Regions from separate parts of the Geodermatophilus sp. URMC 63 genome, predicted to be linked through region 2. Evidence: riboswitches for the same ligand, from Rfam matches in the RefSeq annotation. Region 2 holds a riboswitch; each other region holds the start of a gene.

Region 1 (7,463 bases), 2.3 Mb from region 2:
GGTCGGCGTCGTCTCGCAGGAGACCTACCTGCTGCACGCCACGGTGCGGGAGAACCTGCGGCACGCCCGCCCGGACGCCACCGACGCCGAGATCGAGGCCGCCGCCCGCCGCGCCCAGGTGCACGACGTCATCGCGGCGCTGCCCGACGGCTACGACACCGTGGTCGGCGCCCGGGGCCACCGGTTCTCCGGCGGGGAGAAGCAGCGCCTGGCGATCGCCCGCACCCTACTGCGCGACCCGCGCGTCCTGGTGCTCGACGAGGCCACCAGTGCGCTGGACACCGCCACCGAGCGCGCGGTGCAGGCGGCGCTGGACGAGGCCCGCCGCGGCCGGACGACGATCACCATCGCCCACCGCCTGTCGACCGTGCGGCACGCCGACCGGATCGTCGTCCTCGACGCCGGGCGGGTGGTCGAGTCGGGCACGCACGCCGAGCTGGCCGCCCGCGGCGGCCGCTACGCCGCACTGGTCGCCGCCGGCGACGACGCCGAGGACCGGCTGGCCGCCTAGGCGATGACGACGGCCCCGAGCCGGACGCCGCGGAACCCGGCCAGGCGCTCGGCCTGCTCCCCGACGGCGGCCCGGACGGCGGGGGAGAACGGCACCCACGGCTCGACGGTCACCGTCAGCGACGACCCGGCCTTCCGCGGTCGCCAGAGGCCGGCGATCCCGCCGTCGTGCAGCACCGCGCCCGGCCGGCCCAGCGTCGGCCACAGCGCCTTCCGCCGCGCCGGGTCGGCCACCAGCGTCTCGCGGTCCCGGCCCTGCAGGAACAGGTCGAACGGGCCGAGCAGCCGGGTGGCGGCGGGCGGCGGGCTCCCGAGCGCGTCGGCGTCGGCGGCCGGCAGCCAGCGGCGCTGCCCGTCGACCTCCACCTCCACGACGTCGTCGGGCCAGTGCGCCCGGACGTCCTGCACCGGCGCGTCGAGGTAGCCGGCGACGTGCTGCGGGGTGGCCGGGCCGAGCAGGCGGAGGTACCCGCGGACGACGTCGAGCCGCGCGGGCACGCTCTCGGCGGGCGCGAACCCCGGGACCGGCCGCAGCACCGGCGGGGAGGTGCCGGGCTCCAGCTCCAGCCCCGCCCGCAGCGCGGCGAGCCGGAACGGCTGCTCGTAGAGGTGCACCGCGCCGCAGGGCCGGCAGGAGCGGTTGTAGGGCTCCTCCATCGCGTCGGACAGCGCCCGCGACATGGCGCCCTTGACCATCGGGGTGGTGACGATCTCCCGCATCCGGTCCGCGATCCGGTCCAGCGCGGTCAGGACCGGGATGCCGGCCGCCCGCAGCGGCCGGGCCGCGTCGAACACGCGCTTGGCGGCGTCGGCCTCGGAGAACGGCGCGGTCGCGGCGGCGACGCCGGGCAGGTCGGCCCGGCGGTACAGGTGCGGTGCGCCGCGGACCGTCCACACGGTGGCCAGCTCCCCGGGCCCGGGGACGACGCCGCGGACCGCCAGCGCCCACAGCCCGCCGTCCGGGCCGGTGTCCTGCACGCCGAGGTCGAGGACGGCGGTGTCGGCGACCGTGCCGGCATCGCGGTCCAGCTGCTGGGCGGCGACCCGGTGGGCGAGGACGTCGCGGGCGGTGGCGGAGAGCGGCACGCTCCGCACCGTAGGCCCGGCCGGGGACGGGGTCCTCCTCCTAGCCTGGCGCGGTGCTCGACGGCCCGGTCACCTTCCGTCCCCTCACCCGCGCCGACCTCCCGCTGCTCACCCGCTGGCTGGAGGAGCCGCAGGTGGCCCGCTGGTGGGCGCACGAGACCACGCCCGAGGCGGTGGAGGCCGACTTCGGTCCCAGCATCGACGGCCGCGACGGCACGCAGGTGTGGGTGGTGTGCACCGGCGGCCGCCCGGTCGGGCTCGTGCAGCGCTACCGCCTCTCCGACGAGCCCGGGTACCTCGCCGAGCTCGCGCCGGTGGTCGACGTCCCGCCGCGGGCGCTGTCGATCGACTACCTGATCGGCGAGCCCGACGTCCGGGGCGGGGGAGCGGGCGCGGCGGTGCTGCGGGCCTTCGTCGCCGACTGCTGGGCGGCGTACCCCGACGCCGACGCCGTCCTGGTGCCGGTGGCCGCGGGCAACGTCGCGTCCTGGCGGGCGCTGGAGAAGGCGGGGTTCACCCGCGTCGCCGAGGGCCCGCTGACGCCGGACAACCCGGTCGACCCGCCCGACCACGTCGTCTACCTGCTGCGCCGGCCGGGCGACGGCGGCCCCACCGGATAGGACCGCGGCGCGCGGCCGCCGCTCACCGCGCGACGGCCACGCCGGCGAGCAGGCCGTCGCGGACGGACGGGAAGCGGGGCGCCCAGCCGGTGGTCGTCCGCAGCCTGCGGTTGCTGACCCGTTGCGAGCGGACCAGTGACTCGGCCGGCCCGCCGGCCAGTGCGGCGGCGCGTCCCGGGAGCGAGAGCAGCGGCCGCCGGCCGACCGCCGTCCCCAGCGCGGCGGCGTACTCACGGCGGGTCACCGGCTCGTCGTCGACGACGTCGTAGAGCCCCGCCGGTGCGCCCAGGGCGGCGACCACGGCGGAGGCGGCGTCGGCCAGGTGGATCGAGGACAGGTAGGCCCCCGGTGCGCCGGCGACGAAGGCGACGCGCCGGCGGGCCAGGCGCAGCAGCAGGTCGGTGTGCCCCGAGCCCGGCCCGTAGAAGAGCCCGAAGCGGAGCACCACGCTGTTCGCGACGCCGCGCGCGTTCTCCTCCGCCGCGAGGTTCGCCTCCGCCAGCGGGAAGGGGTCGGGTGCGACGTCCTCGTCGATCCACCCGGCCCCGCGGTCGGGGTAGAGGAAGGTGATCGACTCCTGGACGAGGCGGCCGACCCCGGCCGCCCGCACCGCCGCGGCGACGGCGGCCGAGCCCTCGCGGCGCACCCGCTCGTTGGCCGCCCAGGCCGACGGTCGGAGGAACGTCGACGGCGTCGGGATCGCGGTGGCGAGGTTGGCGACCGCGTCGTGGCCGGCGAACGCGTCGCTCAGCGCCGGACGGTCGAACAGCGACACCCCGCTCGGGACGGCGCCCAGCGCGGCCAGGCCCGCCGCCTTGGCCGGTGTCCGCGCCAGCGCGGTGACCTCGTGCCCGGCGGTGAGCAGGGCCGGGACGACGTGCCCCCCGATGGCCCCGGTGGCACCCGTGACGTACACCCGCACGTCGGCTCCTCTCCCCGGTGGCGACCGCGACCCACCCTGCCCGAGGACGCGCGCGCCCGGGAGGGCCGGCGGCGCGGGGCGGACGGGTGCCGCTCAGGCGGGGAGGAGTCCGGGGTGCGCGAGGCCGGCCGGCCGGGGCCCGGGGACGGCGGGCTCCGGGCCGGCGGGGGCGAGGGCCTCCGGTGGCCCGGGGCGGCCGAAGTGCCAGCCCTGCCCGAGGTCGACGCCGAGCCCGAGCAGTGCCGCGGCCTCCTCGGCGGTCTCGATGCCCTCGGCGACCACGGTGACGCCGCAGCCGTGGCCGAAGGTGACCAGCGACTCCACCAGCTTGGTCAGCACGGGGTCGGTGGTCAGGCCGCTGACGATGCTGCGGTCCATCTTGATGACGTCGGGGGCGGTGACCACGATGTGCCGCAGCGAGGAGAAGCCGGCGCCGACGTCGTCGATGGCCAGCCGCATGCCCCCGGCGCGGAAGGGCAGCAGCGCGCTGCCGAGGGCGTCGTAGTCCGCGACCGGGTCGTGCTCGGAGAGCTCGAGCAGGACCCGGTGCAGCGGCAGCGTGTGCAGCAGCGCGGAGAACTCCGGCGTCAGCAGGGTCTGCGGCGAGACGTTCATCGCCACGTAGCCGTCGACGCGGTCGAGGTGCTCGGCGGCGCGCCGCAGGGCCAGCAGCTCGACCTCGTGGCCGCGGCCGATGCTGTGCGCCTCCTCGAAGACGACGTCGGGGCCCTTGCCCCAGTCGGCGGGGAAGCGGCTGAGCGCCTCGGCGCCCACGCGGTCCCCGGTGGCCAGGTCGACGATCGGCTGCAGGACGACGGTCGGCCCACCGGAGGTGATCAGCGGGTCGAGCCGGCCGTCGATGTCGTCGCGGCGCTGCTGCGCGCGGAGCTCGGGCTCGATGATCACCGAGGCGGCCGACGCGAGGACCTCCATGAGGGCCTCGTCGCGCCGGGTGAGCTCCTTGTCGGAGGTGAAGCCGAAGGCGCAGAAGGTGCCGTAGAGGCTGCCGTCGGACAGCCGGACCGGCGTCGAGACGTAGCTGCGGATCCGCGGGATGCGCGCCGAGGGCAGCGACATCGCCAGCGGGTACCGCTTCACGTCGTCGATGACGGGGGGCAGGTCCCCGTCGAGGATCTTCTGGCAGAACGACGTCTCCTGGACGACCTTCGCGCCCTCCTGGACGAGGACCGGCACGCGGGCGTCGACCACCTCCAGGTGCTGGGTGGTCCCGTCCATGCGCGTCAGGAACGCCACGGGCATGTGCAGCGACGTCCTCGCCGTGCGCAGCAGGTCGGCGATCTGCTGCTCGGCGTCAGTGCGCTTCCTGGCCATCGTGTGCTCCCGTCCGGAGGGTCCTCCTCTGCATCGACGCAGGGGGCGGACACCTGGAACGGCCGGGAGCCGATCTCACCCGGACCGGTGAGACGGTCCGGCAGGCGCCTCCCGGGAGGGACCGCGGGGACGCCTGCGCCGGGGGCCCGCTCCCGCTGCTGAGAGGGGGCCCGCGGCGGTCAGGGGATCAGTACCAGTTGTTCGCCTGGTGGAAGTCCCAGGCGGCGCAGGAGCTGCCGTACCGGTTCTCGATGTAGATCAGGCCGGCGTCGATCTGCCGGTAGGGGTCCGACGTCTTGGCGATGCCGGTGCTGGCCCACGTGGAGTCCAGGAACTGCGCGATGCCGTAGGCGGTGCTGGTGGGGTTCTGCGCGTTGGGGTTCCACCCGCTCTCGGCCTCCCAGAGCGCGTCGAGGCAGCCGAACTGGGTGCTGTTCCCGACCTGGCCGGCGGCGTAGTCCTTGTACGCCTGCTCGCCGGTGGCGGCCGGTGCCGGCGCGGGGGCCGGGGCGGGAGCGGGCGCGGGGGCGGGAGCGGGCGCGGGGGCCGGTGCCGGCGCGGGGGCCGGCGCGGGAACGGCCGCGGGCGCGCCGTCCCGGTTGCCGCCCCACTGCCCCGTGGAGCCGCGGTCGCCGGGGTTCCACTCGTCGGCCTGCGCGACCGCCTGGCCGCCGAAGGCAAGGCCGAGGGTCATGACCCCCGTGGCGGTCAGCAGGAGCAGGGCGCGGCGGCGCGGCGGCGCGGCGGCGGGGGCGTTCTGGGCACAGGTGTGCTCGACAGCGGTGCGTGCGTGCATGGAGACGTCCTCCTGGAGACGCGGTCACCGTCGATCGGCGCCGCGGCGGTCGGGATGGGCTGCGGGCACCACGCCGTGCGCGCGGTGCCCGGGCGGGCAGGGCTCGACAGCCGGGCGTGCGGCAGCGGCCGGACACGGGGCCCGGCGGACGGCGCCGTACGACGGCTGGTGCGTGTACGTGGGCAGGCGGGAGCGCGACGGTCCCGGACCTGGACGCGCGGGGGCGGTGCCCCAGGCGCGAGTGATCTCCGTTCTCCCCGGGCCGCCTACCAGGTGAGCTGACGGGTTCGGGCTGGGAGTGCCCTACCCGCTCCCGGCGACGGCCGGGAGCGGGACTCACCCCGGTGGTACTGGTGGGTCCCCGGCTCGCGCCCACGGTGTGGACGCGACTCGGCGGCATCCGGCAGGGAGCCCCCGGGACGGAGGCGAGACGCCCGGCCGGACGCGGAAACGCTAAGGACGGGACCGGTCCGTGACAATCTCGTGACCTGAAACGGGTCGACCCGCGGTGCGACAGGCCGACGCCACGCCCCGGATCGCACTCGGGACGTCACGCCCCGCGACCACCGGGGCCCGGACGCACCGCAACCGCCGGGACCCAGCGGTCCCGGCGGTCGCGGTGCCGGCAGCGTGCGGTGTCAGGCGTTCCAGGGCGGCGCCCCACGCCGGAAGTCGGCGGCGGGGTGCTGGTCGGAGACGAGGCCGACCACGTTGCCGAAGGGGTCGACGACGGCCGCACTGACCACCGGCCCGTGCGGCGTGAGGGGGATGTACTCCTTGGCGCCCATCGAGGCGAGTCGCTCGAGGACGGCGTCGAGGTCGTCCACCCACCAGTTCCCGATCACGCCGCCCGGCTCGAACGCCGCGCTGAACGGGGCGGCGGTACGGGCGGCGATCGCCAGGCGGGTCCTCTCGTCGAGGTCGAACGCGGCATAGCTCAGCCGCCCGTCGGGTCCGGGCCGGGTGAAGGTGGGCCCCGAGCCCAGGACCTCCGTGTACCAGGCCGTGGCCGCGGCCACGTCGTCGGCCCAGTAGGTGAGCGACGCGATCCCGCGCAAGCTCATGGTGAGACCTCTTCTCGGTCGGTCGGCATCGTCAGTCCCCGGGTGTCCAGTCCGGGGCCGTCCAGCGGTGGAACACCCGGGCAACCGAGTCGCGTGGGGTCTGCCACGTCTCCGGGTTGTACGGGCTGACGTAGGGGGCGAGGTCGGCCATCACCTTGGCGAAGGCCGGTCGCATCGACTCGTGGTTCTCCCGCACGGCCGCGGCCTTGACGCGGTCCTGCTCCAGGAGGTGCACGAAGACGTCCTCCATCGAGTACAGCCAGCGGCCGGTGACGCCGGTCTCCGTCGGCAGCCCGCCGGCGTCGGACTCGGCGAACACCCGAGCGATGTCCTCCTCGGTGCCCGGCTTCATCCGCTGCACGATGACGGTCATCTCCCGGTCGGGGGAGACCTCACCCTCGGGCACCCACGAGTAGAACTGCTTGGCCACGGAGTGCGACGGGTTCTGCCAGTAGCTCGGGTAGGGCGTCACGTAGGGGGCGATGGCCTCGGCGATCGCCTGGAACGCCGGCAGGCCGCGGCGCTGCCCGGAGACCTCCGGGTCCTCCTTGCGCTCGATGACGTGCAGGTACAGGCCCTCGTAGGAGAGCAGGACGCGCCCGACGACGCCCATGTCCTGCGGCCGGGTCGTCCGGTCGTAGTAGGCGAACACCGGCCCCACCTTGTCCTCGGTGCCGGGGACCATCCGGCAGACGATGACGTTGCGGAACGGCCGCCACGAGGCCGAGGACCAGCTGGCGGGCGCCGTGGACGTGTTCGTGAACTCGACCGTGTCGTTCGCCCAGGGCGGTTCCGTGGGCGTCGTCGAGGCGTCGGCCGCCGGGTCGGCCGACGTGCTGGTCGACGGGGTCGTCTGGGTCATCGCGTGCCTCCAGGGACGGGAGTGGGGGTGAATCGGAGGGGGAGCTCCAGCAACCCGCGGAAGGCCGAGGCCGCGGGGAGCCACTGCAGGTCCTCGACGGGGACGTCGAGGCGCAGGTCGGGCAGGCGGACGAGGATCCGCCGCAGTGCGGTCGTCGCCTCCAGCCGGGCCAGGGCGGTGCCCAGGCAGTAGTGGATGCCGTGGCCGAAGGCCAGGTGCGAGGTGGGGCCCCGGCTCAGGTCGAGCTCGTCCGGGTCGGGGACCAGCGCGG
Region 2 (7,463 bases):
CGCCAGCACCTGCTGCGGTCGATCCTGGCCATCCGCGAGCAGGGCGGGGTCCTGCTGTCCACCGGCGCGCGGGTGCAGGTGCAGCCGCTGCTGGTGGGCCGCCGGGCCGCCGCGCTGCAGGAGATCGCCGAGCGGCACGACATCGCCGACTGGACCACCGACCTCGACGCCGCCCTCGCCGACGACCGGTGGCGCGTCTACGCCGACTTCCAGGTCACCTCGGCGCGGGTGGCGGCGATCCGGCGGGCCATCGCCGCGGGCAAGGACGTCTACACCGAGAAGCCCACCGCCGAGACCCACGCCGAGGCCGTCGAGCTCGCCGAGCTGGCCGCCTCCGCCGGGGTGAGGAACGGCGTCGTCCACGACAAGCTGTTCCTGCCCGGGCTGCTCAAGCTCAAGCGGCTGCTCGACTCCGGCTTCTTCGGCCAGGTGCTCTCGGTGCGCGGCGAGTTCGGCTACTGGGTGTTCGAGGGCGGCTGGCAGCCGGCCCAGCGCCCCAGCTGGAACTACCGGGCCGAGGACGGCGGCGGCATCGTCGTCGACATGTTCCCGCACTGGAACTACGTGCTTGAGGACCTCTTCGGCCGGGTCGAGTCGGTGTACGCCAAGGCCACCACGCACATCACCAGCCGGGTCGACGAGCGCGGCGAGCCCTACGCCGCCACCGCCGACGACGCCGCCTACGGGATCTTCGAGCTCGAGGGCGGTGTGGTCGCGCAGATCAACTCCAGCTGGGCGGTGCGGGTCGACCGCGACGAGCTGGTCGAGTTCCAGGTCGACGGCACGCACGGCAGCGCCGTCGCCGGGCTGTTCGGCTGCCGGATCCAGCCCCGCAACGCCACGCCCAAGCCGGTGTGGAACCCCGACGTGCCCGACAGCCGCGACTACCGGGCCGGCTGGCTGGAGGTCCCCGACAACGACCCCGTCGAGAACGGGTTCAAGGTGCAGTGGGAGCAGTTCGTCCGGCACGTGGTCGAGGACGGCCCCCACCCCTACGACTTCGCCTCCGGCGCCCGCGGTGTGCGGCTGGCCGAGGCCGGGCTGGAGAGCTCGGCGACCGGCCGCCGCGTGACGATCGGGAGCGGGGTGCCGGCCCGATGAGCACCGCCGTCCTGCTCGACGCCGACGGGCGCACCCGGCTCCTGCCGCTCGGCGAGCCGGCCGCGGTCCGCCGCCCGTCCGCGCCGCTGCGGTCGCGCACCGCCTACGCCGCCGCCCACGTCGTCCCGCGGGTCACCGGGGAGAACGTCCCCGGCGCCCCGGCCGACGTCGACTGGGACACCACCCTCGCCTTCCGCCACCACCTGTGGTCGTGGGGCCTGGGTGTCGCCGACGCGATGGACACCGCGCAGCGCAACATGGGCCTGGACACCGCGGCCACCCGCGAGCTGGTCCGGCGCAGCGCGGCCGAGGCGCGGTCGGTGGGCGGCGCCCTGGTGGTCGGCGTCACCACCGACCACCTCACCGACGACGTCGTCCCGCTGGCGCGGGTGGTCGACGCCTACGTCGAGCAGCTGCACCACGCAGAGGACTGCGGCGCCGGGGTGGTGCTCATGGCCAGCCGGCACCTCGCCCGGGCCGCGGAGGGCCCCGCCGACTACGAGCGGGTCTACGCCGAGGTGCTGGCACGGGCCGGGCGGCCGGTGCTGCTGCACTGGCTCGGCGAGGCGTTCGACCCGCAGCTGCGCGGCTACTTCGGCTCTCCCGACACCGGGGCGGCCGCCGACGTCGTCGTCCGCATCATGGAGCGCGACGCCGGCCGGGTGCGCGGGATCAAGACCAGCCTGCTGGACGCCGACGCCGAGGTCGCGCTGCGGCGGCGGCTGCCGGCCGGCGTGGACCTGTTCACCGGCGACGACTTCCACTACGTCGACCTGATCGCCGGCGACGGCGAGCACTCGTCGCACGCGCTGCTCGGCGCGTTCGCCGCGATCGCGCCGGTGGCCGGCGCCGCCATCGCCGCGCTCGACGCCGGCGATCCGGCCGGCTACCGGCGACTGCTCGGGCCGACCGAGGCGCTGTCGCGGCAGGTGTTCGCCGCGCCCACGGCGTACTACAAGACCGGCATCGCCTTCCTGTCGTGGCTGAACGGCCACCAGCCGGCGTTCAGCATGGTCGGCGGGCTGCACAGCGCCCGCAGCCTGCCGCACCTGTCGGAGGTGGTCCGGCTGGCCGACGCGGCCGGTGCCCTGGAGGACCCGGAAGCTCGCCGCGCGCCGGTGGAACGGCCTGCTGGCGCTGGCCGGCGTCGACGTCCCGGTGCTGGAGCCGGTCTCGTGAGCGCGCACCCGCGGCTGTCGCTGAACCAGGCGACGGTCAAGTACGCGTCGCTGGTCGACGCCCTCGCCGTCACCCGCGAGGCCGGCATCGGCGCGATCGGGCTGTGGCGCGAGCCGGTGGCCGAGGTGGGCCTGGAGAAGGCGTGCGCGCTGGTGGCCGACTCCGGGCTGCGGGTGTCGAGCCTGTGCCGGGGCGGCTTCTTCACCGCTCCCCCGGGCCCCGCCCGCACCGCGGCGCTCGACGAGAACCGCCGCGCCATCGAGGAGACCGCGGCGCTGGCCGCGGCCGGTGCGCCCGGCTCCGCGCCGGTCCTCGTGCTCGTCGCCGGCGGCCTCCCCGACGGCGACCGCGACCTGCCCGGCGCCCGGGAGCGGGCCCGCGACGCGATCGGCGCGCTGGTCGACGACGCGACCGCGGCCGGCGTGGTGCTGGCGGTCGAGCCGATGCACCCGGTGTTCGCCGCCGACCGCGGCGTGGTCTCCACGCTCGGGCAGGCGCTCGACGTCGCCGAGCAGTTCCCCGCCGGGGCGGTCGGCGTCGTCGTCGACACCTACCACGTGTGGTGGGACCCGGAGCTGCCCGCGCAGGTGGCGCGGGCCGGCCGCGGCGGCCGGATCGCGTCCTACCAGGTGGCCGACTGGGTCACCCCGCTCGGGCCCGACGTGCTGGTGTCGCGCGGCCTGCCCGGCGACGGGCACGTCGACCTGGCGGGGACCAGCGCCCTGGTCGAGGCGGCCGGGTACCGCGGCGACGTCGAGGTCGAGGTGTTCTCCCAGGAGCTGTGGGACGCCGACCCGGCGGTCGTCGCCGCCCGGACCGCGGCCGCGTTCGCCGCCGCCGCGGGCGTCCGGGGATGAGCAGCCGGGTCCGGCCGGCCAGGGGGAGGGCCGGCCGGGCCCGGCGCGGGGGGCCGCGTCAGGGGTCGCGTCAGCCCGTGTAGTTCACGTGCACGTGGTCCATGTGGTTGGCCGTGGCGCTGCCGCGGTCCTCCATGGCCGACCAGCTGCCGCCCGGCGAGCTGAGCATCCGCTGCTGGTAGATGAGGTAGTCGACGCCGAGCTCGTCCCAGTGCGCGACGTGGTACTGGACGATCGCGTTCCCGAGGGCGGTGTTCGACAGGACCATGTAGTCCAGGGCCAGGCCCGACGGGTGGCCGCCCGGGTCGGTGGCGCTGGCCCGGGTGCCGCCGAGGGTGATCGAGCCCGCGCCGGCCACGTTGCTGACGACGGCGTTCGCGGCCGCCTGGACGACGGCCTGCACCGGCCCGGCGGTGTTGGTGATGCGCGCGGTCGCCGTGGCGGCGGTCCCCGAGCCCGCGGTGGACGACGCGGCAGTGGCCGACGCGGCAGTGGCCGACGCGGCGGCGGCCGACGCGGCGGCGGCCGAGGAGGTCGGAGCCGCCTCCGGCTCCCGCTGCGCCGCGGCGGCCTCGGCAGCGGCGGCCTCCTCGGCGGCGGCCCGGTCCGCGGCGGCCTCCGCAGCGGCGGCCTCGGCTGCCGCGGCCTCCTCGGCGCGCTGCTGCTCGAGCGCGGCGGCCTCGGCTGCCGCGGCCTCGTCGGCGCGCTGCTGCTCGAGCGCGGCCTGGTCGGCGGCGGCCTGCGCCTGCTGCGCGGTGGCCTCCTCGGCCGCGCGGCTGCTGCGGCTGGCGGCCAGGTCCTCCAGCGGCTGGAGGTCCTCGGCCGGCTGCGCGTCCGCCCCCGCGGCGAGCGTCCCGGCCTCGGCGGTCAGGCCCAGCTCCTGGGCGACGGCGGCCGACCCCGGGTCTCCGGCGCCGGCCGAGGCGGCGGGGTCCCCGCCGACGACGACGTTGACCAGCAGGGCGCCGGCGGCGGCCACGCCGAGGAGCAGGCCGGGACGGCGGGCGGCGGCCGGACGGCGGCGGCCGGTGGCGCGGCCGCGGCGCTCGGCGGACCGGCCGGACGTGGTCGTGCGGGGGTCCATGGTGCGGGTGCTCCAGGCGGGTGCGGGGCGCAGCGGGCTGCGGCTTGGGCGGGCGGCACGGCCGGTGGGCGCGCCGGGCCGGCGCGGGCACACCGGGGCAGCGCGGCGCGGGGCCGGTCGGGCGGAGGGTGCCCGGGCTGGTGTGCGCGCGGACGGCGTCCGGGGCGGACGGCCGCGGACGGTCAGGTGCGCGGGCGCGCCGGGACGGGGCGGAGCCGGATCGGACGGGGTGGTGCAGCGGTGCGGGCAGCAGTGCAGGCGCGCGCCATCCGGCGGCTCTCCGTTCTCCCGTGAGCCGCCTACCGGGTGAGCTGACGGGTTCGGGCGGGAAGCGGCCCTACCTCTCCCGGCACGCGGCCAGGAGGGGATTCACCCCAGTACTGCGGTGGGTCCCCGGCTCGCCCCAGCGGGCGACTCGGCGGCGTCCCCCGGCCTCCCCCGACGGGGGACGACGACCGGACGGACGACGCGACGCTACCGGCGGATTGCACATCGTGACAACAAGTCGACAGGCGTTTCGTCGGGTGATGGTGGTTGCGTCCGCGCCGATCGGCAGCCCGGTGGTGTAGGGGCCCCGGAGTAGGGGGCCCTAGGGTCGGGGCGTGGAGGTCTGGTTCAACCCCTCGTGCTCGACGTGCCGCGCCGCCCGCGACGAGCTCGACCGGGCCGGTGTCGAGTACTCCCTGCGCCGCTACCTCGACGACCCGCCGACCGAGGCCGAGCTGCGCGCCGCGCTGGCCGCCCTCCGGCTGCAGCCGTGGGACGTCACGCGCCTCGGCGACCCGCTGGCCGCGGAGCTCGGGCTGCCCGACGCCCCGCGCGACGCCGACGCGTGGGTGCGCGTGCTCGTGGAGCACCCGCGGCTGATCCAGCGGCCGATCGTCCTCGGCGACGACGGCCGGGCGTGGGTGGCCCGGGACGGCGGCACGCTGTCCGAGGTGGTCGCCGCCGCCCGCGGTCCCCGTGAGATGGACCCCCGCGACCCGGACACCCTCTACGCCGAGGGGCCGGTGGCCGCCGAGCCGCCGGACGACGACCGGCCCGAGGACTCACCGCTGCGCGACTCCGGCGGCACCGGCCCGGGCCCCGACGACCTCGACCGGCTGCTGTGACGCAGAGCTGACCCGCCGGGCGGTTGCGCTGTGCAACGTCCTGGGAAGCTCGGGAGCATGGCGGTCTCCCGGTCACCCCGCGCGCTCGTCGCCGCGCTCGTCTTCGTCGGGACGGTCGTCGCCGTCATCTCCAGCCTCGGCGCGCCGCTGGTCCCGGCGATCGCGTCGTCGACCGGGGCGTCGCTGCCGGACGCGCAGTGGTCGCTGACGGTCACGCTGCTGGTCGGCGCGGTGGCCACCCCGGTGGTCGGGCGGCTCGGCGACGGCCCGCACCGCCGCCGGGTGATAGTCGCCGTGCTGGGCGTGGTGACCCTCGGCGGGGTCCTGGCCGCCCTCCCCCTGGGCCTGGGGTGGCTGGTCGCCGGCCGCGCGCTGCAGGGCTTCGGCCTGGGGCTCACCCCGCTGGCCATCGCCACCGCCCGCGAGGCCCTGACCGGCGACACCTCCCGCTCGACCATCGCCGCGCTGTCGGTCACCGTCGTCACCGGCGTGGGCCTGGGCTACCCGCTGGCCGGCCTGGTGGCCGAGCTCGGCGGGGTGCACGCCGCGTTCTGGGCGGGGGCTGCGGTGAGCGCCGCCGCGCTGGCCGCCGCCGCCGTCGTCCTGCCCCCGCCGGCCGCGGCGCCGCGGCGGCGGCTCGACGTGGTCGGCGCGTTGCTGCTCGGCGCCGGCGTGGGCGGGCTGCTGCTGGCGCTGGGCGAGGCGGAGACCTGGGGCGTGACGTCGCCGCTGCTGTGGGGGCTGGCCGCCGCCTCGGTGGTGGCGCTCGCGCTGTGGGTCTGGTGGGAGTCGCGGACGCCGCAGCCGCTGGTCGACCTGCGGCTGGCCCGCGGCCGGGTGGCCCTGACCGCGCACTCGGCGGCGCTGCTCGTCGGGCTGTCGAACTACCTGCTGCTGGCGGCGGTGCCGGTGCTGGCCCAGGCCCCGCCGGCCGACGGCGCGGGCTTCGGCACCTCGATCGTCGTCGCCGGGCTGGTGCTCCTGCCGTTCTCGGCGGCCAGCATGGTGGGCGGCCGGCTCGCGCGGCTGCTCGCCGACCGTGCCGGGCACGCCCGGGTGCTGCCGGTCGCGGCGCTCGTGCAGGGCGTGGCCTTCGTCCTGTTCGCGTTCCTGCGCACCGACCTGTGGCAGCTGTTCGCCGTCATGGCGGTGGCCGGGCTGGGCGTCGGGGCGGCGTTCGCGGCGTTCCCGGCGCTGGTGGTGGCGGCCGTCCCGCCGGCGGAGACCGGCAGTGCGATGAGCCTCAACCAGGTGCTGCGGTACGTGGGCTTCGCCGTCGGCAGCGCGCTCACCGCGACCGTGCTCGCCTCGGCCACCCCGGCCGGCGCGGCGGCCCCGGCGGCCGGCGGCTACACGACGATCGCCGCGACCGGCGTCGTCGTCTGCCTGCTGACCGCCGTCGTCACCGCCCTGACCGGCCGCCGTGCGGCGACCGCCCCCGCCTCCGAGCCGGCCGCCGTCCGCTGACCCTCACCCGGCGTCGGCCCAGGAGCGGACGACGGCGACGTCAAGCGGGAAGTCGACGGGGAAGCCGCCGAACAGCAGCCGCCCGGCCGTGACCGCGGCGGCCCGGACCTCGCCGGCGACCTCGTCGGCCAGGTGCTCGGGCGTGTGGACGACGACCTCGTCGTGCAGGAAGAACACCAGGTGCGGCCGCTGCGCCGGCGGCCCGCTGCCCAGCCGCCACAGCCGGTTGCGCAGGTCGGCGAGCCAGCACAGCGCCCACTCCGCGCCGGTGCCCTGGACGACGAAGTTGCGGGTGAACCGGCCCCAGGCGCGGCGGGCGCGGTCGCGGTCCTCCCGCGGGCCGTCCTCGTCGGGTGCCTCGCCGAGCCCGACCGCCCGCTCGGCCCAGGCGCCGGTCGGCGGCGGCGACCCGCGGCCGAGCAGGGTGGCGACCACCTCGCCGCGCTCCCCCGCCCGGGCGGCGTCCTCGACCAGGCCGATGGCCCGGGGGTAGCGGCGGGCCAGCCGCGGCAGCATCCGGCCGCTCTCCCCGCGGGTGGCCCCGTACATGGCGCCGAGCACCCCGAGCTTGGCCTCGGCCCGGGTGGCGACGGCGCCGTCGGCCACCATGCCCTGGTAGAGGTCGGTCGAGCGCGCCGCCTGGGCCATCGCCGCGTCGCCGCT
Region 3 (7,463 bases), 560 kb from region 2:
TCCGCACGACCTCGTCGAGCGTGGTGCCGGCGACGGCCTCGACGACCCTGCCGAGCCAGTCGGTGTTGATGCCGTGGACGAACCGGGTGCCCGGGGTGGGCCACCATCGGCGCCTTGAACGCCTCGGCCGAGCCCGGGACGACGTTGGGGACGCCGGTCACCGTCTCGTACCGGAGCAGGTCGGCGCTCTAGAACCAGTAGCCCAGGCCGGTGGTGTGGGTGACCAGCTGGTGGACGGTCGCCCGGCTGACCGGCGGGACCAGCCGCGGGGTGTCGCCGTCCCAGCCCTCGAGCACCTGGACGGCGGCGAACTCGGGGCGGTACTCCTCGACCGGCGCGGCGAGGTCGAGGTCGCCGCGCTCGACCAGCTGTAGGGCGGCGGTGGTGGTGGCCATCTTCGTCATGGACATGATCCGGAACTGGGTGCCGGTGCCCACGGGGTCGTCGGACTCCCCGGCGACCCGCACCCCCGCGCCGCCCTCGTAGAGGACGCCGTCCCGGTCGGCGGCGATCGCGGCGACGTGCGGCACCGCTCCGCTCTGCACCGCGTCGGCGAGCACCGCGTCGGCGAGCACCGCGTCGATCCGGCTGCCGTCGATGTCCCTGCTCATGCCCCCTCCTCGGCTGGTCCGCCGCGACTCTGCGGTGGCCCCGGCGTCAGGCTGGCGCGTGACCAGGGGTGGCGCAACGGCGCCGTGTCCGGACGCCGGCGGGACCGGGTGTTCGGATGGGACGGATCCCTCTCAGCGCCCGAGGTCGATTGCAGCCTGCGCTCCTGACGCCGGCGGCCACCATGAGACGAGACAGGGGGCCTCGCCGACGTGGCGAGACCCCCTGCGGTCAATCGGGTTACTGCAGGGCGACGGTGACACCGCCGGACAGCATCGAGTCGTGCAGCTCGATGGAGCTGGGGACCATGCCGGCCGGGACGTCGAAGACGACCTTGGTGTTGAGGGTGTTACCGGGATTGATGTCCTCGTACAGCGAGTCGGCGTTCTCGAGGTAGATCGCGGCCTCGGTGTCGGCGCTGAACTCCTGCCCCTGGGCGTTGAACAGGGTCGCGTTGTCGCCGAGGAAGCTCTGCGACTCACTGCCGATGTTGGTGATCGTCAGGTCGACGAGGCAGAACTGGCCCTGCGCGGTCGTGTTGAAGTACTGGTCGCCGATCTGGGTCTGGCTGCAGTCGACGCCGTTGACGACGTACTGGAAGTCCCCATCGGCGGCCGGCTGACCGATACCGACGGTCGCCGAGTCGGTCGACTCCTGCTCCACCGCGTCGGTCGGCCCTTGGGCCGCCGACTCACCGGCAGCCGAGTCACCCGATGCCGCATCACTGGTGCTGGCGCCGCCCTTCTGTGATGCGAAGGCCGCGATGACGACGATCGCGGCGAGGACGAGGAACCATGCCTTCTTGTAGAAGGGCTTCTTCGCGGGCTCGGGCGCCGGAGCGGCGGGCGGCGGCGGGCTGTAGGTCGGCTGGGTCATGGCATTCCCTGGTGTGAGGCCCAGACGGCGGAGGTGGCCGTGCGCTGTGTGACGGCGCCGCGTCGGGAGCGAACGCAGGAACCGTGACACGCCTGTGTCTCTGATCCCGGATGTACCGAGACCGAGTCGTCCCCAACTCGCACTGGCGACACACCAGTCACCGTCGACACGGCCGCCTCGCCCGTTGAACATGGCGCGACCCCCGTCCCGGGTACCGGGGACGGGGGTCGCGAGGGGTGCTGCAGGGTGGGCGTCAGTAGCGACCGGCTGCGCCGCCTCCACCCCTCTTGTTCTTGGCTTGGTAGTCGCGGATGAACTGCTTGATCTTGGCCTGGTTCTGCGGCTTCTGGAGCTCCTGCACCACCTTGGCGGCGACGCCCGAAGCCACGAGCTTCCTCAACATCCCCACGGGGTCCTCCTCCTGTCGACTGCTGTCCCGATGCCCGGTGAACGGGCACGGCAACCGTGCGGATCCCGGCGTCCTGATCACTGTCCTCGTGGCGAACCGCTGACTCAGCGTTCGGACGCACCGTTATGTCCTTTTTACCGCCGACCTGCGTGTCAGCCCGCACGAGGGGCCCGTGAGAGGGCGACAGGTCGATACATATCCGCAGTTCAGCACGGCGTTTCGGATTTCCGGTACTTGTCAAGTCCAGCAAGGTGGTCCGGGCGTGGCGATCCCCCGGGCCGGTTGAGGGCTCCACATCCCCTACCTACCGTCGTCGCGGTTCGGCCAGGGCCCTTCGTCACCTCCCGCGTGACACCCGCCGGACACGCCGAACCGGATGCCGGCACCCAGCCGGTACCCGGACCGGGGACCCACCTGAGCACTGGGGTGAAGCGCGACTCGTCGCGCCGGGCGACTCCCCCGTCCGAACCCGTCAGCTAACCCGGCAGGCGATCGTGGAGAACAGGAGAACCGTCGTCGATGACGACTGCACGCACGTCCATCGCTCGTCGCTCGTTCCGCGGCATCGCCGTCGCGGCCATCGCCGGAGCCGGCATCGCCCTCTCCCCCCTGCCGGCCTCGGCTGCTGCGGGTGACAGCGCTGGCACGGCCGTGGCCGCCGCGCCGGCCGCGGCGTCCTCCAGCGCGGCCCAGGTCGCCGTCGACACCGCGCTGGCCCAGGTCGGGGACCCGTACGTGTACGGCGCGACCGGCCCGAACTCCTTCGACTGCTCGGGGCTGACCAGCTTCTCCTACAAGGCGGCCGGGATCTCGATCCCGCGCACCTCGAAGGCCCAGTCGACGTTCGGCACGCCGGTGGCCAAGGCCGACCTGCAGCCCGGTGACCTGGTGTTCTTCTACAGCCCGGTCTCGCACGTCGGCATGTACATCGGCAACGGTCAGATGGTCCACGCCTCGACCGCCGGCAAGCCGGTGGCGGTGGTGAACCTCGACTCCATGCCGAGCTACGTGGGCGCCCGCCGGGTCGCCTGACGGACAGCCCTGACGGTGCCCCGGCCGGACTCCCCGGCCGGGGCACCGTCACGTCCGGACGCAGCCGTCACCAGTCGCTTGCATTCGCAGCGGCGTCCGAACGGACCCAGTCACCCGGCAACGACCGCAAATCGGGCTCTGAGCTGGGCTTTCAGGTTGATCCGCCCACCTCTGTGGACTAGACTCCGTACATGTGTTCGATTGACGCGGTCGGTGACACCACCGCGCTGACGGACGCGGAGGTCCTGGACGAGATCGCGGCTGCGGTCGCCGAGCGGAACCGGATCGACGCCCGGCTGACCCGGCTGGCGCGGGTGGCGGAGAACCGGCAGGCACCCGAGCGCGACGGGCTGAGGTCGATGCGGTCCTGGTTGCGTGGCCACTGCCGGCTCTCGGCCGCCGCGGCCGCCCGGCTGGTGGGCAACGGGCGGGTGCTCGGGCACCTGCCGGCGCTGGCCGAGGCGCACGACGCCGGGCTGGTGTCGGCCGAGCAGGTGGGCGTGGCCGCGGTGGTGCTCACGCCCGAGCGGCTGGCCGCGGCCGCCGAGCGTGGTGTGGACCTGGTGGAGATCGACGCGGTGCTCACCGGGCTGGCCGTCGAGCACCCCCATGCGGACTTCGTGAGCGCGGTGCGGCACTACCTGACGCGGCTCGATCCCGACGGGCCCGAGCCGGACCCGACCGAGGGGCGGCGGCTGACGCTGTCGAAGCACGCCGACGGGTCGCTGTCGATCCGCGGGGAGCTCGACGCCGTGGGTGGGGAGAGGTTGCAGGCGGCGGTCGAGTCGTTCGCGCAGGCCGACCGGCCCGCCGGCGACGAGCGCACCCGCGCCCAGCGGCTCGGCGACGCCCTGGTGCAGCTGGCCGACAACGCCCTGGCCGCCGGCGGCCTGCCGACCCTGCGCACGGTCAAGCCGCACGTGGCGGTCGTGATCGACCTCGACGACCTGGCCGACCCCGCCACCGGGCACGGTGCCGGGCGGATGAGGTTCGGCGCGGTGATCTCCGCGGCGCGGGCCCGCTGGTTGGCCTGTGACGGCGCCGTCTCCCGGGTCGTGTTCGGCCCGGACGGCGCTCCGATCGACCTCGGCCGCGAACGACGCCTCGCCGACCGCCACCTGCGCCGCGCGGTCGAGCTGCGCGACCAGGCCTGCGTGTTCGCCGGCTGCCGAGCCCCGACGTGGTGGTGCGACGTTCACCACCTCGTTCACTGGATCGACGGCGGCGAGACCAACCTGGAGAACTCGGCGCTGTTGTGCGAGCGGCACCACACGAAGGTCCACCACGGCTTCCGCGTCGAACGACGACCGGACGGCCGATGGCGCACCTGGCGGCCCGACGGCACCGAGATCACCACCCTGGCACCGCTGCTGCGCGCCGCCTGACGGCCCGCCGCCGGCGGCCTGTCCGGCACACCCGCCGGCGGGCCGGGCAGGTGGTGTCAGACGGGGCAGACCGACTCGGCGACCATGGCCACGAAGTCGTGGGCCTGCTCGTCCTCCACGGAGGGGAAGAGCCGCTCGACGCCCTCGGACATCCTGAACTGGTCGTACTCCGGCTGCCCCAGCCGGACGCAGATCCCCTGCGCGACGACCCAGCCGGTGTGGGCGTCGAGCGGGATCCCCATCTGCTGCAGGGCCGCGGCGAACTCCTCGGGGACGTCTGGCGTGCTCGCCGTCTCCTCGGCGCTCAGAGCCGGTGCTGTGGGGGGCGGGCTGCTCTCGCTGCTCGCCACGGGGGTCGTGCTCGCCGCCGGGCTCGCAACGGCCCGATCGGCGGCGTCCGCCTCGTCGGTCCCGTCCCCCGAGGCGAGGACCAGCGCGGCCGCGATGGCGGCCACCAGGACGGCGATGCCGGCGATCAGGAGCGCAGACCGGCGGCGTCTCGGCACCGGCCGGTGCGCGTGCCGGTGGCGGTCGGAGGGAGGGGGGATGGTGCGGCTGTCGGCCATGTGGGGTTTCTTCCGGACGACTCGGCAGTGACCACGGGCGGCTCCGGTGACGTCCGGGCCGCCCGTATGAAGCGGGGAGCTTACGGGCCGGAGGGCGCCCGTGGGGCGTCGATCGCCGGGTCCCTGACCTCCGCCTGCACCCACCGCACCGGCGTGCCCGCCTCTCCGTGGTCGCACGGCGACGCGGAGGTGGCGTCCGGCGCCGCGGCTCCCCGGGCCGGTGGCGTCGTCCACGTGCTGACGGTGTCGGCCCCACGGCACGCTGACCCCGTGGACGGTCCGGGGTGGCCGCGCCCCGCAGGCCGGGGCCCGGTGGTGGCGGTGGGCAAGCTGGTGGCCGACCAACTGCTCGAGCTGTCGGCGCCCCTGGTGGTCGGCGGGCAGCAGCGGGTGGTGCGGACGACGGCGGCCGGCGGGGCACCGGCCAACGTGACGGCCGGCGTCGTCCGCCTCGGCGCGCCGGCCCGGCTGGCGGGCTGGGCCGGTGCGGACCCGCTCGCCGACGGGCTGCTGGCCGGGCTGGCCGCGCGCGGGGTCGAGGTGGCGGTGGCGCGCCGCGGCCGGGCGCCGCTGTCGACGGTCCTGGTGCACCCCGGAGGCGAGCGCACGCTGCTGACCGATCGCGGCGAGGGCGGCCTGGAGCCGGCCGACGTCCGTCCGGAGTGGTTCGCCGGTGCCGCCGTCGTCCACGTGGACGGCTACGACCTGCTGCGCTTCCCCGCCGCGGTGCGGGCCGCGGCGTCGGCGGCGCACGACCTCGGGGTGCCGGTCAGTGCGGACGTCGCCGCCGCGACGCGGATCGGGCGCCACGGTGCCGCGGCGTACGTCGACCTGCTCACCGGGCTGCGGCCGGACCTGCTCTCCTGCAACGCCGCCGAGGCCGCGGTCCTGGGCCTGGACGGCCACGAGATGCCGGGCTGGGCACCGGGGCTGGTGCTGGTGCACGCCGGCGCGCGCCCCACCCGGGTCGTCACGACGGCGGGCTCGTGGGAGGTGCCGGTCGACCCGCTGCCGGAGGGGCGGCTGCGCGACACGACCGGGTGCGGGGACGCGTTCGTCGCCGGGGTGCTGACCGGCTGGCGCGCCGGGGTGCCCGTGCTCGACGCCGTCCGCTCCGGTCACGCGGCGGCGGCCGTGGTCGCCGGGGTGGTCGGTGGCCAGCCGCCGCCGTGACCCCCACGCGGGCTCGGCGGGTCAGCCGGCGCGGGCCGCCATCTCCGCCAGGCGGCACAGCGCGTTGACCTGCCGGAGCTGCTGCGGCGTCCGGACGGCGGCGTCGAGCAGCAGCGGGCTCATCACCACCACCGCCAACGCCTTGGCGCGGGAGACGGCGACGTTGAGCCGGTTGAGGTCGTAGAGGAACGACACCCCGCGGGGCGCGTCGTCGGCCGAGGTCGAGGTCGTCGAGTACACGACCACCGGCGCCTCCTGGCCCTGGAACCGGTCGACCGTGCCCACCCGCGCGCCGTCGGGCAGCAGCGAGCGGATCAGCCCGACCTGGCTGTTGTACGGCGCCACCACGAGGACGTCGTCCGGCCCGAGCGGCCGCTCGACGCCCTCGGCGTCCACCCACCCGACGCCCTGCAGCGACCGCCACAGCGCCGCCACCTCCGCGGCCTCGGCCTCCGACGACGCCGAGCAGGGCGAGGCGTGCTCCACGTACCGCACCGCCAGCCCGCTGCCCGACACCAGCCCGCCCGGCCGCACGGTGATCCGGTCGCGGCCGGCCGCCGACTCCAGCCGGCCCTCGTAGGCCAGGTCCGAGACGAACGCCGTCAGCGCCGGGTGCATCCGGTAGGTGGTGTCGAGGAAGACGCCGCGGTCCTCCGGCACCGTCGGGTGCCCCTCCAGGAGGTGCTCGAGCGCCGACAGCCCGGAGTCGCCGGGGTGCACGGCCTGCGTCGGCTGGGCCAGCTGCTGCGGGTCGCCGAGCAGCACCAGCGAGCGCGCCGACCGCGCCACCGCGACGGCGTTGGCCAGCGAGAACTGCCCCGCCTCGTCGACGACGAGCACGTCGACCGCCGCGGCCAGGTCGGGGTTGGTCCAGAACCACGCCGTCCCGCCGACCAGCGACACGTCGCCGTCCAGCAGCCGCGCGGCGACGTCCTTGCCGTCGCGGGACCACTCGACGCCCGGCGCCCCGCACGCCTGCTTCTCCTCGCACTTCTGCAGCGCCGGTCGCCCGACCGCCGAGAGCACGTTGCCGATCACCGCGTGGGACGTCGCCGTCACGCCGACCTTCCTGCCGGCGTCCAGCAGCGCCCGGATCAGCCGCGACGCCGCCCGCGTCTTGCCGCTGCCCGGCGGCCCCTGCACGGCGAGCACCTCGCCGTCCAGGGCCAGGCCGAGCCGGACGACGGCGTCCCCGGCCTCCTCCCCCGGCAGCCGGCGGCAGTCCGCCGGCACCCGCCGCGCCAGCAGCGCCTCCCCGAGGCACGGCCTCCCGGCGAGGACGTCGTCCGCGGTGGCCGCGATGGCCTCGCGCATGCCCGTGTCGTCCAGCGGCCCGCCCGGCCCCAGCCCGCGCACCGACGCCGGCGGCTTGGTGCTCTTCACGACCACCCGCCCGCCGACGGCGTCCAGCGC
Region 4 (7,463 bases), 360 kb from region 2:
GACGGCGTCGGCGCGACGGGTGGGACGCCCGCGACCGGCGCAGCCGGTGACCCCGGGGGCGCCGGTGACGGGGGCGCACGACCGGGGCGCCCGGGACCCCGCGGGCCGACCGGCCGGGGCGGTCCTGTCCACCCCGCCGTGGGCCGCCCGCTAGCGTGCACTCCCGCAGGAGCGCCCCGGCGGGGACCAGTGCCACCCGGGACATCCCCGGGCGAGGTCGGACCCCGCCGCCCGCGCTCCCCGGCCTCCGCCGGACCTGCGCACGACGCCCCCCGCGGCCCTGCCGTGGGGGGCGTCGTCGTCTCCGGCGCAGCCGGCGCCGCCGCTCGCGCCGGGCCGGCGTGACCTCCGCCGCGTCAGGTGTGGGCCGGGCCGGATGGGGCACTGGGACCGCGGGCAGTCATGCCCCGACCCCCTGACGACGGCCGCGGCAGGGGGCCAACGCGCCCCGACGTCGGGGGCGCCCGTGCAGGAGGAAACACTCGATGACGCAGGTGTGGCCCGGAGCCGCTTATCCCCTCGGAGCCACGTACGACGGCACCGGGACGAACTTCGCCCTCTTCAGCGAGGTCGCCGAGAAGGTCGAGCTCTGCCTGTTCGACGAGCAGGGCAACGAGGAGCGCGTCCGGCTGCCCGAGATGGACGGCTACGTCTGGCACGCGTTCCTGCCCGGCATCCAGCCCGGCCAGCGCTACGGATACCGCGTGCACGGCCCGAACGACCCCGGGCAGGGGCACCGCTGCAACCCGAACAAGCTGCTGCTCGACCCCTACGCCAAGGCGATCGACGGCGCGATCGACTGGGACGAGGCCTGCTTCGGCTACCGGTTCGGCAGCGACGAGCGCAACGACGACGACTCGGCGCCGCACATGCCGAGGTCCGTCGTCGTCAACCCGTACTTCGACTGGGGCGTCGACCGCCCGCCGAGGACGCCGTACAACAAGACGGTCATCTACGAGGCCCACGTCAAGGGCCTCACGATGACCCACCCGCGCATCCCCGAGGAGCTGCGCGGCACCTACGCCGGCATCGCGCACCCCGCGGTCGTCGAGCACCTGCAGTCGCTCGGCATCACCGCGATCGAGCTCATGCCGGTGCACCAGTTCGTGCAGGACGACACCCTGCTGCAGAAGGGCCTGCGCAACTACTGGGGCTACAACACGATCGGCTTCTTCGCCCCGCACAACGAGTACGCCCAGCAGACCGACGGGCAGCAGGTGCAGGAGTTCAAGGGCATGGTCCGGACCCTGCACGAGGCGGGCATCGAGGTGATCCTCGACGTCGTCTACAACCACACCGCCGAGGGCAACCACATGGGCCCGACGCTGTCGCTCAAGGGCATCGACAACCGGGCCTACTACCGGCTCGTCGAGGGCGACGAGCAGTACTACATGGACACCACGGGCACCGGGAACTCGCTCAACGTCCGCAACCCGCAGTCGCTGCAGCTGATCATGGACTCGCTGCGCTACTGGGTCACCGAGATGCACGTCGACGGCTTCCGCTTCGACCTGGCCTCCACCCTGGCCCGCCAGTTCCACGAGGTCGACCGGCTCTCGGCGTTCTTCGACCTCGTGCACCAGGACCCGATCGTCAGCCAGGTGAAGCTCATCGCCGAGCCGTGGGACGTCGGCGACGGCGGCTACCAGGTGGGCAACTTCCCGGCCCTGTGGACCGAGTGGAACGGCAAGTACCGCGACACCGTCCGCGACTTCTGGCGCGGCGAGGACGCGACCATCGGCGAGTTCGCCAGCCGGATCTCCGGCTCGGCCGACCTCTACAAGCACTCCGGGCGCCGGCCGGTGGCGAGCATCAACTTCGTCACCGCCCACGACGGGTTCACCCTCAACGACCTCGTCTCCTACAACGAGAAGCACAACGAGGCCAACGGCGAGGGCAACAACGACGGCGAGAGCCACAACCGCAGCTGGAACTGCGGCGTCGAGGGCCCGACCGACGACCCCGAGGTGCTCGCGCTGCGGGCGCAGCAGCGGCGCAACTTCATCGCCTCGCTGATGCTCTCGCAGGGCGTGCCGATGCTGCTGCACGGCGACGAGCTGGGCCGCACGCAGAACGGCAACAACAACGGCTACTGCCAGGACTCCGAGCTCACCTGGATCGACTGGAGCGACGTCGACGAGGGGCTGCTGGAGTTCACCAAGCTGGTGACCCGGCTGCGCACCGAGCACCCGACGTTCCGCCGCCGCCGATTCTTCCACGGCCGGCCGGTGCGCCGCGAGGAGGGCGACCCGGTGCAGGACGTCGCCTGGTTCACCCCTGGCGGCGAGCTGATGAGCGACGAGGACTGGGACGCCGGCTTCGCCAAGTCGCTGGCCATGTACCTCAACGGGCACGGCATCCGGGAGACCGACGAGCGCGGCGAGGACGTCCTCGACGACTGCTTCTACCTGGCCTTCAACGCCTCCCACGAGCCGATCGACTACACGCTGCCCCCCGGCGAGTACGCCGAGGGCTGGACCGTCGTGGTCGACACCGCCGAGTTCGGCGAGGTGGAGGCGGTGCAGGTCAAGGCCGGGGACACCGTGACCGTCGGGGCCCGCGCCACCGTCGTGCTGATGGCGGCGCCGTGAGCGAGGCTCCGCAGGGGACGGACGCCGCCCTCGAGCGCCGGCGGGCCGTCCCGACGGCGACCTACCGGCTGCAGGTGACCGCCGACTTCACCCTGGACGACGCGGCGGCCGTGGCCGGCTACCTCGCCGACCTCGGTGTCAGCCACGCGTACTCCTCGCCGTTGCTGCGGTCGGCGGCGGGCAGCACGCACGGCTACGACACCGTCGACCACGCGCACGTCGACGAGTCGCGCGGCGGGCAGGCGGGCTTCGACCGGCTCGTCGCCGCGCTGCACGAGCACGGGCTGGGCCTGGTGCTCGACCTGGTCCCCAACCACATGGGCGTGGCCGACCCGGCCGAGGCGCCGTGGTGGTGGGACGTGCTGCAGCACGGGCGCGACAGCCCCCACGCCTCGGCGTTCGACGTCGACTGGGACTCCGGGAACGGCCGGGTCCGCATCCCGGTCCTGGGCTCGGCCGACGACGTGGAGAAGCTGGAGGTGGTGGACGGGGAGCTGCGGTACTACGACAACCGCTTCCCGATCGCCCCCGGCACGGGCGAGGGGACGCCGCAGGCGGTGCACGACCGGCAGCACTACGAGCTGGTCGACTGGCGGCGCGCGGACTCCGACCTCAACTACCGCCGGTTCTTCGCCATCAACACCCTCGCCGGGCTGCGGGTGGAGGACCCCGAGGTCTTCGACGCCACCCACGCGACGGTGCTGCGGATGGTGGCCGGCGGCGCCGTCGACGGGCTGCGGATCGACCACCCCGACGGCCTCGCCGACCCCAAGGGCTACCTGGACCGGCTGGCCGAGGCCTCCGGCGGCCGGTGGACCGTGGTGGAGAAGATCCTCGAGCCCGATGAGGACCTGCCGGAGAGCTGGGCGACGGCGGGCACCACCGGCTACGACGCGCTCGCCGAGGTCGACGACGTGCTGGTCGACCCGGCCGGCGAGGCGGCGCTGACCGCGCTGGACACCGAGCTGTCGAGCCGCGAGGTCGACTACGCGCGGCTGGTGCACGACTGCAAGCGCGAGGTGACCGACGGGATCCTCGGGTCGGAGGTCGCCCGGCTGGTGCGGGTGATCGGCGCGCTGCCCGGCGTGGACCGGGAGCGGCAGACCGAGGCGCTGGCCGAGCTGCTGGCCACCTTCGGCGTCTACCGCTCCTACCTGCCCGACGGCCGCGAGCACCTCGACGCGGCGGTGGCCGCCGTCCGCGACCGCCGGCCCGACCTGGTCGCCGCCGTGGACGCCCTCTACCCGGTGCTATCCCAGGCCGGCACCGAGGCGGCCACCCGCTTCGAGCAGACCAGCGGCCCGGTGATGGCCAAGGGCGTCGAGGACAGTGCCTACTACCGCTGGGCGCGGTTCGTGGTGCTCAACGAGGTCGGCGGGGACCCGGCGCGGTTCGGCTCCACGGTCGAGGAGTTCCACGCGGCGCAGGGGCGGCGGGCCGAGCGCCGGCCGGAGTCGATGACCACGCTGACCACCCACGACACCAAGCGCAGCGAGGACACCCGGGCCCGGCTCGCCGTCCTCGCCGAGGTGCCGACCGAGTGGGCCGACCTCGTGCGCGGGTGGCTGTCCCGGCACCTGCTGCCCGACCGGCCGCTGGCGCACCTGGTGTGGCAGAACCTGGTGGGCGCCTGGCCGCTGTCGCGCGAGCGGGCGCACGGCTACGCCGAGAAGGCCGCCCGTGAGGCGGGCCTGTCGACGACGTGGACCGACGTCGACGAGGCCTTCGAGGCGCAGCTGCACGCCCTGGTGGACGCCGCCTACGACGACCCGGCGACCACCGGCGAGATCGAGGCGTTCGTCGACCGCGTCGGCGCGGCCGGGCGGTCCAACGCGCTGGCGCAGAAGCTGCTGCAGCTGACGATGCCCGGCGTCCCCGACGTCTACCAGGGCACCGAGCTCGAGGACCGCTCGCTGGTCGACCCGGACAACCGCCGTCCGGTCGACTACGACCTGCGCCGGCAGCTGCTGGCCCGGCTCGGCGAGGGCTGGGTCCCCGAGGTGGACGACACCGGCGCGGCCAAGCTGCTCGTCGTCTCCCGGGTGCTGCGGCTGCGCCGGGACTCCCCGGAGCTGTTCACCGGCTACCGCCCGGTGGAGGTCACCGGGTCGGCCGCCGGTCACGTCGTCGCCTTCGACCGGGGCGCCGACGGGGGCGACGGCGCGGTGACCGTGGCGACCCGGCTGCCCGTGGGGCTGGCGGCCACCGGCTGGGGCGACACGGCGCTGGCCCTCCCGACCGGCGCCTGGCGCGACGTCCTCACCGGCACGCGGGTGGTCTCCGACGCCGACGGCGTCCCGGTCGGCGAGCTGCTCGCCCGGCTGCCGGTGGCCCTGCTGGTCCGCGACTGAGAGCGGGTTCACACCGCCGCAGGGGCAACGGCCACTTGCAGCGGTGTGACCAGCAGGTCTCGGAACCGGCCGCGCCCCGGGAGGACGGCCGACACGCCCGGGACCGGTGGGACGGACGTGCCGTCCCGTGACCCAGTCGTTACGTTCGACCGCGCACCCGGCCGACAGAGAGCCGCGTGCCGGAGCCGGTCCGCCGAACCCCGTCCGCCGGCCTCCGTTCCACTGCACATCCAGGACGGGGGTGGGGGACCCATTCCGGCGCCTGCCACCACGGTCACGGGGACCGGGCAGCGCCTTGGGGTGAGGCCGCACGACGTGTGGCCGGGGCACCGATCGCTCCGAACCCGACAGCTCACCTCGCAGGCGGCGGATCGGAGTCCCCCCATGCGCACGTCCACCTCCCTGCTCCGCCGTGCCGTCCTCACGACCGGCGTGGCCGCTGCCGCGCTCGGCGTGGCCGCCGGTCCCGCCTCGGCCGCCGCCCCCAACGACTGGGACGCCGTCGCCCAGTGCGAGTCCAGCGGCAACTGGAGCATCAACACCGGCAACGGCTACTACGGCGGCCTGCAGTTCAGCCAGAGCACCTGGGCCGCCTTCGGCGGCACCGCCTACGCCGCGCGCGCCGACCTGGCGACCAAGGCCCAGCAGATCGCCGTCGGTGAGAAGACCCTCGACGCCCAGGGCCCGGGCGCCTGGCCGACCTGCGGCAAGGCCCTGAACCCGTCCGCGCCCGAGGCCGGTGCGGCTCCGGCCGCGGCGCCCGCCCCGGCGCCGGCCGCCGCTCCCGCTCCGGCGGAGCGGGAGCCCGTGGCCGCGTCGCGGGCCGACCGGCCGGCGGGTGGCAGCTACACGGTCGCCGCCGGCGACACGCTGTCGACGATCGCCGCGGCCCACGGCACGACCTGGGAGGCCCTGTTCGACCTGAACCAGGGCACGGTCAGCGACGCCGACCAGATCTTCGTCGGCCAGGTGCTGCAGCTCCCGTGACGCCGTGCGGCAGCCGGGGGACGCGCTCCCCCGGCTGCCGCCGCAGCGGTTGGCCCGCCGGTGGGCGGGCAAGAACCTCCGGTCACCCCGCACGACCCCTGGAGGCCCCCGCATGTCCGCACCCGTCGAGTTCGCCGTCTGGGCGCCGGTCCCCGAGCGGGTCCGGCTGCAGGTCGACGGAACGGTGCACGAGATGCGCCGGGACGACGCCGGCTGGTGGCGCGCCGAGGTCGAGGCCGCACCCGAGGCCGACTACGGCTACCTGCTCGGCGACGACGACACGCCCCGTCCCGACCCGCGCTCGCGCCGCCAGCCCGAGGGCGTGCACGGCCTGTCCCGCCGCTACGACCCGGCCACGTACACGTGGGGTGACCGCGCCTGGACCGGCCGCCCGCTGGCCGGCGGGGTCGTCTACGAGCTGCACGTCGGCACCTTCACGCCCGAGGGCACCCTCGACGCCGCGATCGGGAAGCTCGACCACCTCGTCGACCTCGGCGTCGACTTCGTCGAGCTGCTGCCGGTCAACGGCTTCGACGGCACGCACAACTGGGGCTACGACGGCGTCCTCTGGTACGCGGTGCAGGAGAGCTACGGCGGCCCGGCGGCCTACCAGCGCTTCGTCGACGCCTGCCACCAGCGCGGCCTCGGCGTCGTCCAGGACGTCGTCTACAACCACCTCGGTCCGTCCGGGAACTACCTGCCGTTGTTCATGCCGGTCTTCAGCGAGGGCGGGGCGAACACCTGGGGCAGCTCGGTCAACCTCTCCGGCCCCGACTCCGACGAGGTGCGGCGCTACATCCTCGACAACGCGCTGACGTGGCTGCGTGACATGCACGTCGACGGGCTGCGGCTGGACGCCGTCCACGCGCTGGTCGACGAGCGCGCCACCCACGTGCTCGAGGAGATGGCGCAGGAGGTCGACCGGCTGTCGGTCGCCGTCGGCCGGCCGCTGACGCTGATCGCCGAGAGCGACCTCAACGACCCGCGGACGGTGACGCCCCGCATCGCCGGCGGCCTCGGCATCTCCGCGCAGTGGAGCGACGACTTCCACCACGCGCTGCACTCGACCCTGACCGGCGAGGGGCAGGGCTACTACGGCGACTTCGCCGCGGCCGGGCTGGCCGGGCTGGCCAAGACGCTCACCGGCGCCTTCTTCCACGACGGCGCCTGGTCGAGCTTCCGCCGCCGGCACCACGGCCGCCCGGTGGACACCGCGGCGCTGCCGGGCTGGAAGTTCCTCGGCTACCTGCAGGACCACGACCAGATCGGCAACCGCGCGATCGGCGACCGCGTCTCGGCGTCCCTCTCCCCCGGCCTGCTCGCCGTCGGCGCCACGCTGGTGCTGACCAGCCCGTTCACCCCGATGCTGTTCATGGGCGAGGAGTGGGGCGCCTCGACGCCGTGGCAGTTCTTCACCAGCCACACCGACCCGGAGATCGGCCGCGCGACGGCCGAGGGGCGCAAGGGCGAGTTCGCCGGGCACGGGTGGGACGCCGACGAGGTGCCCGACCCGCAGGACCCCGAGACCTTCCGG

Evidence for each region. A riboswitch is a leader RNA that binds a small molecule or an ion and turns the genes downstream of it on or off. The one in region 2 is predicted to bind cyclic di-AMP.
Region 1: linked by a shared signal. The riboswitch ahead of ACWIZO_RS07490 (aggregation-promoting factor C-terminal-like domain-containing protein) and the one ahead of ACWIZO_RS18950 (hypothetical protein) in region 2 are both predicted to bind cyclic di-AMP.
Region 3: linked by a shared signal. The riboswitch ahead of ACWIZO_RS16230 (C40 family peptidase) and the one ahead of ACWIZO_RS18950 (hypothetical protein) in region 2 are both predicted to bind cyclic di-AMP.
Region 4: linked by a shared signal. The riboswitch ahead of ACWIZO_RS17195 (LysM peptidoglycan-binding domain-containing protein) and the one ahead of ACWIZO_RS18950 (hypothetical protein) in region 2 are both predicted to bind cyclic di-AMP.

What each region holds. Positions count from the first base shown of each region.
Region 1 is NZ_CP199956.1:1,533,640-1,541,102, forward strand. Features, by position in the region: gene ACWIZO_RS07465 (ABC transporter ATP-binding protein) at 1-511, shown strand, start outside; gene ACWIZO_RS07470 (winged helix DNA-binding domain-containing protein) at 508-1,596, opposite strand; gene ACWIZO_RS07475 (GNAT family N-acetyltransferase) at 1,650-2,216, shown strand; gene ACWIZO_RS07480 (NAD-dependent epimerase/dehydratase family protein) at 2,239-3,138, opposite strand; gene ACWIZO_RS07485 (EAL domain-containing protein) at 3,232-4,470, opposite strand; gene ACWIZO_RS07490 (aggregation-promoting factor C-terminal-like domain-containing protein) at 4,658-5,266, opposite strand; cyclic di-AMP (ydaO/yuaA leader) riboswitch at 5,515-5,672, opposite strand; gene ACWIZO_RS07495 (VOC family protein) at 5,905-6,330, opposite strand; gene ACWIZO_RS07500 (TcmI family type II polyketide cyclase) at 6,362-7,192, opposite strand; gene ACWIZO_RS07505 (cytochrome P450 family protein) at 7,189-7,463, opposite strand, start outside.
Region 2 is NZ_CP199956.1:3,864,736-3,872,198, reverse strand. Features, by position in the region: gene ACWIZO_RS18960 (Gfo/Idh/MocA family protein) at 1-1,101, shown strand, start outside; gene ACWIZO_RS18955 (DUF993 family protein) at 1,098-3,137, shown strand; gene ACWIZO_RS18950 (hypothetical protein) at 3,208-4,221, opposite strand; cyclic di-AMP (ydaO/yuaA leader) riboswitch at 4,505-4,642, opposite strand; gene ACWIZO_RS18945 (ArsC/Spx/MgsR family protein) at 4,824-5,333, shown strand; gene ACWIZO_RS18940 (MFS transporter) at 5,391-6,800, shown strand; gene ACWIZO_RS18935 (bifunctional 3'-5' exonuclease/DNA polymerase) at 6,804-7,463, opposite strand, start outside.
Region 3 is NZ_CP199956.1:3,304,801-3,312,263, reverse strand. Features, by position in the region: partial or broken gene ACWIZO_RS16250 (serine hydrolase domain-containing protein) at 1-70, opposite strand, end outside; gene ACWIZO_RS16245 (serine hydrolase domain-containing protein) at 189-611, opposite strand; gene ACWIZO_RS16240 (DUF4352 domain-containing protein) at 850-1,485, opposite strand; gene ACWIZO_RS16235 (hypothetical protein) at 1,739-1,894, opposite strand; cyclic di-AMP (ydaO/yuaA leader) riboswitch at 2,268-2,401, shown strand; gene ACWIZO_RS16230 (C40 family peptidase) at 2,414-2,926, shown strand; gene ACWIZO_RS16225 (DUF222 domain-containing protein) at 3,118-4,311, shown strand; gene ACWIZO_RS16220 (hypothetical protein) at 4,368-4,877, opposite strand; gene ACWIZO_RS16215 (carbohydrate kinase family protein) at 5,148-6,050, shown strand; gene ACWIZO_RS16210 (TM0106 family RecB-like putative nuclease) at 6,072-7,463, opposite strand, start outside.
Region 4 is NZ_CP199956.1:3,501,359-3,508,821, reverse strand. Features, by position in the region: gene glgX (glycogen debranching protein GlgX) at 486-2,591, shown strand; gene treY (malto-oligosyltrehalose synthase) at 2,588-4,942, shown strand; cyclic di-AMP (ydaO/yuaA leader) riboswitch at 5,156-5,321, shown strand; gene ACWIZO_RS17195 (LysM peptidoglycan-binding domain-containing protein) at 5,327-5,929, shown strand; gene treZ (malto-oligosyltrehalose trehalohydrolase) at 6,042-7,463, shown strand, end outside.